2 linked regions of the Prochlorococcus marinus str. MIT 9313 genome follow. Each later gene encodes a partner of the first gene's protein in a complex. Links are inferred from orthologs where the notes say so. Each region holds a gene or a part of one and is shown on either strand. Other genes may lie near its edges.

Region 1 (2,910 bases):
TGCTAAATCTTTGTATGGCAGTGCAGTTCAAGACTCAGGGATCAATCCATTCAAGCCGCCTCAAGCATTCTCACGAATACAGAAGTCGTGCAAAGAATGATCCTGCTGGATGCACAACCATTTCGCTCTCAGTCGGAAGATAAGGCTCAACAATAAACATCATCCCAAAAAAACAGCCGATCACAAACCCAAACCATTCAATCTCCCAATCATCAGATTCATGAATAGCGTATCCTTAATCTCCGTAACGCCCAAGGCAGAAGAAATCATTGCTTACTGTGCGAGAGTCTCAAATCCTCAAAATCAAGACAATCCTGATAGCGAAAGGCTTATCCGCTATCTGATTAAACATCGTCACTGGAGTCCCTTCGAGATGGCCCATATAGTTATGGAAATAGGAACGACCCGAGCAATAGCAGCGCAAATCCTCAGACATCGAAGCTTCTCTTTTCAAGAATTTAGTCAGCGCTATGCTGATGTCTCAACAATGGCCTTTGCTAAGCCGCCTTCACTACGCAGGCAAGACATAAAAAACAGGCAAAGTAGCATCGACGATCTTGATCAAGAGACAGTATCAAAACTGAGTTCAAAAGCGAACTTATTGTTTGAACAAAGTCGCGACCTATACCAAGAGATGCTTGCAGCTGGTGTCGCGAAAGAATGCGCAAGAGAAGTTCTCCCACTAGCAACTCCCACGAAAATCTATATGGCAGGGAGCGTTAGATCTTGGCTTCATTATATCGATCTGCGCTCCGCACATGGCACCCAAAAAGAACACCAAGACGTTGCTATCAAGTGCCGAGAAATACTCACAAAAGAGATGCCTTGCGTATGCAATGCAATGTGGCCTTGAAAAGAAAATATTAAAGCCAGGATTGATATTACCAGAATTGCCAGGGTTCAAGTTTAATCTTTAGCTAGCATGTAAATCAATTAAATTAATCGCCTTAAAGATGACTGCTAATTCATCTTACTCTACACAAAAACTCATCCTTCAAGCTCTAAAGTCAATTTCCTGATCGAACAAATCATCAGCCATGCAGAAAAGATCCGAAAGACAAGGCCTGGTCGAAGGTGCGTTCTCACTAATGCACCCAATCAACACGAATCCCCTTGCGGCTATTCAGGAAGCGATCGATCGCCATTGCTGCAATACAACCGTCTGATGCGGCCACTACTGCCTGCTTAAACGGGGTGTTCCGAATATCACCAATAGCCCATACCCCGTCCACTGTTGTGGCCATGAAGTCATCGACCACAACGCCACCATCCTCTTTAAAAGCCACCTGATCACCTAAGAAATCAGTAATTGGCTTAGAGCCACTCATGTAAACAAACACACCTTCAACGGCCAAGTCCTGCTCTGTCTCCTGAGTCCGATTTTTCAACTTGATGCCAGTCACGCCAGCATCATCTCCCTCGATCAACATCAATCTTGTGCGGCTCCAGTGTTGAACATTGGGCTGAGTCATCAACGCTTGCGCGTGCGCGTCATCTTCCTTGGGGTCACTCGTGGTAAGCCAATGCACTCTCGAGGCGAACTTGGTCAGCACCTGTCCTTCCTCAACAGCCTCTTTGTTTGCCCCAACAACAGCTACCTCACGTCCTTTATAGAAAGCACCATCACAGGTAGCGCAATAGCTCACGCCACGGCCAAGGTACTCTGCCTCTCCCTTAAATGATGCTGGGCGCCCCAAAGCGCCAGTCGCTACAACCAGCGCCCTTGCCTTAAAAGTCCCTTCAGGGGTATACACCGTTTTCCACTCACCATTTACGTCCACACCAAAAACCTGGGCACGGCGATAATCACTGCCGAAAGAAACGGCCTGCTCACGCATCAAAGCCAGCAGCGCTTCACCACTCATCTCACTGGAAACGCCCGGATAATTCGCGATCTGATGCGTGATAGCCAAGGCGCCTACATCAGGATTCTTATCAAGGATGACTGTCTTCAAATCGGCACGCGATGTGTAAAGCGCGCAGCTGCAACCAGCTGGGCCTCCACCCACGATCACCACATCGGCTTCGATTGTTTCCAAGGGGCAAAGGTCTCCAGCAGGGTGTCAAAGCTGCTCTGAACAGCTCATCAGCTTCAGATCAGGATGCGCCGTTCTGACAACAATCCCAAAAGCCACCCCAACCCTACTGAGTTCAACAGGTGATCTGTCTTAAAAGAAATGCCTTTTCTTTGGGCAATGCGATACCCCATCACTGGATTGGGAGCTTGCAAGTCGATAGACCCTCAAGCGCTTCGCGATACCCTCCCCTTACTCATTTCCCCAGCTTGGTCGATGAAAATCGGCATAAACACACCGAGATGACAACTGATGAGCACTCCACCCAACGATCGTCACACAGCTACGCGAATTGAGATCTCACTTCAGGAGGAGGTCTTGGGTTGCCTGGATGACTATTGCGATGTTTACGCTATAGACAGGAGCATGGCCATCGGACATCTACTGCAGGGCGCCCTGCATAGTGCTCTACCTGACCCTGATTGGTTAAAAGAAGACAAGCCACTCACTGCAAACGCCTCAGCCAACAGCGGGGATTCAGCATCAAGAACTAGCCCAGCAGAAACAAGTACAGCAACACCAATGGCTCCCCGCAATGAAGCACTCGCCGCCAATCCACTCATACAAAAGCGACACAACACCCAAGCCTGAGCAGGCACAAGCTCTCAGTTCCAGCCATGCAAGCCAAAAAGGAGCGCTGAAATTAAAACCCTTGGCATACGACAGTCATGGCTTTCACGATGGCGCAATACATATCGAAGTTCTCCAGAACACAAAACACCATCTGAACCGCTGCTTTGATCTAAAGCCACTAGACGGCTCCCATGGTTAACGGCTTGCAAAGCCTGCTCCATGCCACCCAGCCAACCAATTTGTGGCTGGCCCTAATTCTGCT
Region 2 (2,914 bases), 420 kb from region 1 along the record:
TCTCTGCGGCATCGTTCTGGGTTTAATTCCGGTCACTTTGCTTGGATTGTTTGTGGATGCTTGGAATCAGTATCGTCGCGATACTGTTCTGGGGGATTGGTGAACAGTAAGGCGCTGCTGCCATAGATACGGCGATCTTGTTCAAACCACTGCATTGGGGTTTCCACGCTGTTGTTCGTGGCATGCTCACAGATCACTAGGGCATCTCTCTGCAGCCAATGGCCTGAAAGCAGGGCTTTGAAGACTTCTGAATAGAGTTTTGAAGAATAAGGTGGATCGAGGTAGACCAGGTTGAAACCAGGGTTTTCCCCTGCCCAAGGTTGATTGAACTTGGCGGCATGGCAACCTCTCTTCAGCCAGGTCAGTACGTCATGGCGGATCACTTCAATGTTGCTCTGCTGGGAGAGGCCAGAGGCGGTGGCAATGAGGTTGGCTTGACAGACTTTGGCTGTCTTCGCGTTTCGTTCAACAGCTACTACACGTCGTGCGCCGCTTTGCAACGCCTCGCAGCCCATTACTCCACTGCCGCTAAATAGGTCAAGCCAGTGGCAGTCATGCAAGCGTGGGGCTAGCACGTTCATCACTGCTTCACGAACACGACTCGTCGTGGGTCTAGTGCCTTGGCCAGCGGGACTCTGAAGCTTGCGCCCTCCGGAAAGCCTTAGCTGGCTACTCATGGCACAGGTTTTGCGCCGGTCTCCAGCCAATTCAGCCAACGCCGCAGCATGCGCTCGCCGGCTGCGGCGGATTTCTCTGGGTGAAACTGACAGGCCCCTAGTCGGCCTTTCCAGACCATCGCTGTGATGTTGTCTCGGCCAAACGGCGCTATGGCCGCAAGATCACTGTTTTGGCTGGGGACTGCAGCATAGGAATGCACGAAATACATCCAGCTGTCTGGATCTTCCTTGTCAAGCAGCGGGCAGTCGTTTCGATGTTCTAGAGCAGCCCAGCCCATGTGGGGAATGCGTTCGCCTTGATTGGAGGGCAGTCGTTGAACGTGGCCCTTAAGCAACCCTAGGCCGGTGGCATTTCCTTCGTCACTCGATTCGAACAACAACTGCAGGCCCAGACAGATGCCTAGCAGAGGTCGTCCTCCTTTCACCCAACTCTTGAGGTCTGGAACCAATCTGGTCTGCTCAAGGTGCACCATGGCGGGATCAAAGGCACCGACTCCAGGCAAGATCAAGGCATCACAGCGGCTGAGGTCGGCGGGCTGCCTCACTATGTGAAGAGCCTTGTGGAGCCTTTCAAAGGCAATCTGCACAGAGCGCAGATTGCCCATGCCGTAATCAATTAAGCCTAGACGTGTAATCAAAGAAACCCTCCGCAATCTGGCCTTTTAGCCATGTGAGGCATTGAATCAGGCCAATGGTGATCTAGGAGGGCTGGAATCGAAGTTGGATCAAGCTTCAGAGGTACTTTGAAATGGTTCCTGAAAGCGTGGCTTTGGGCACTGCACCAACAACTGTGTCGACTTTTTGACCTCCTTTGAACACCATCAGGGTGGGGATACTGCGAATACCGTATTGGCTTGCGACGTTGGGGTTTTCGTCAGTGTTGAGCTTGAAGACTTTGATCTTGCTCTCGAATTCCTTGGCAATCTCATCGACGATCGGAGCAACCATGCGACATGGGCCACACCAAGGCGCCCAGAAATCAACTAGCACAGGCACGTCGCTTTGAAGGACGTCCTGCTCGAAGGAGGCGTCGGTAACTGCGGCGGCATTGGACATTCCTTAGGTCGTTGATTTTGCGGAAATTTAGCAATCGTTTGTATTTTATTCATGCTTAAGAGCCTCCACAGGTAGGAACTGTGACGGTCTCTTGCACAGAAGACGAAAAGCCCGAGCTCGTCGGGCCGGTGTGTGTGAGGAGTGTGTGGGCCGTAGCCCTCACGAATTCATACTAGCCATGGCCTCTCTCGGATCCAATTGGTTTTCGTCTGCGATCGGAATGTTTACTTGCCCATGCCTAGCTGCTGGGCTTTCTGATAAACCTTCCCTTCGGTCAGCAGAGATGGGGCGATGACGACCTCAACCTGTTGCATCTCTTTGATCGTACGGGCCCCAAGAGTGCCCATGGACGTTTTGAGAGCTCCTAGAAGGTTATGGGTGCCATCGTCTAGCAGAGCAGGCCCTCTAAGGATGCGTTCCAGGCTGCCTGTGCTGCCCACCTTGATTCTTGTGCCCCTTGGCAGTACTGGACTGGGAGTGGCCATGCCCCAGTGGAAGCCACGACCAGGCGCCTCCAATGCTCGGGCGATCGGAGAGCCGATCATGACCGCATCGGCTCCGCAGGCAATGCACTTACATACGTCCCCTCCTGTAATGATGCCGCCATCTGCAACGATCGGAACGTATCGACCACTCTCTCGCTCGTAGTCCTCACGGGCGGCAGCGCAGTCCGCTACGGCGGTGGCTTGGGGGATGCCCACGCCAAGAACCCCACGAGAGGTGCAAGCAGCACCAGGGCCGATGCCAACCATCACTCCTGCGGCACCTGCACGCATGAGTTTCAGAGCGACCTCGTAGGTGACGCAATTACCCATCACCACAGGGACCCCCATGCCTTGACAAAGGGCTTCGAGGTCGAGAGTTTGTTGACCTTCAGGACCAATGTGTTCGGTTGATACCACTGTCGCCTGCACAAAAAAGAGGTCAGCACCCGCTTCTGCAATGGTTTTGCTAAAGCGCATTGCTGCCACGGGTGTGCCACTCACAGCAGCAATGCCCCCCTGATTTTTGATCTCTTTAATGCGTTGATAGATCAGGGCTTCTTGCACAGGTTTGCTGTAGATCTCCTGCATCAGTGGCACGAAGGCATCATTTCCGATTGAGGAGATCCGATCCAGTACTGGGTTGGGGTCTTTGTAGCGGGTTTGGACTCCTTCCAGATTCATTACGCCGAGGGCTCC

What was found. Proteins that work in one complex are often made in the same cells at the same time.
Region 2: the proteins of AKG35_RS08250 (region 1) and trxA are in contact, whole or in part, in a crystal structure (PDB 1F6M), measured with the Escherichia coli proteins. The link is inferred for Prochlorococcus marinus str. MIT 9313 from one-to-one orthologs.

Annotation. Positions count from the first base shown.
Region 1 is NC_005071.1:1,642,472-1,645,381, forward strand. What follows is about bases 63-2,901. They hold AKG35_RS08250 (NAD(P)/FAD-dependent oxidoreductase), read right to left. Parts: upstream 2,040-2,901; coding sequence 1,086-2,039; downstream 63-1,085. Other genes in these bases: thyX (FAD-dependent thymidylate synthase), read left to right, coding at 221-853; AKG35_RS08255 (hypothetical protein), read left to right, coding at 2,328-2,666; AKG35_RS08260 (sodium/glutamate symporter), read left to right, coding at 2,840-2,901. Outside these bases: more of AKG35_RS08260, read left to right, coding at 2,902-2,910.
Region 2 is NC_005071.1:1,219,955-1,222,868, reverse strand. What follows is about bases 72-2,914. They hold trxA (thioredoxin), read right to left. Parts: upstream 1,734-2,914; coding sequence 1,410-1,733; downstream 72-1,409. Other genes in these bases: AKG35_RS06045 (GuaB3 family IMP dehydrogenase-related protein), read right to left, coding at 1,958-2,914; hisH (imidazole glycerol phosphate synthase subunit HisH), read right to left, coding at 674-1,315; petG (cytochrome b6-f complex subunit V), read left to right, coding at 72-103. In the rest of the region: more of petG, read left to right, coding at 1-71. UniProt on the Escherichia coli protein: Participates in various redox reactions through the reversible oxidation of its active center dithiol to a disulfide and catalyzes dithiol-disulfide exchange reactions.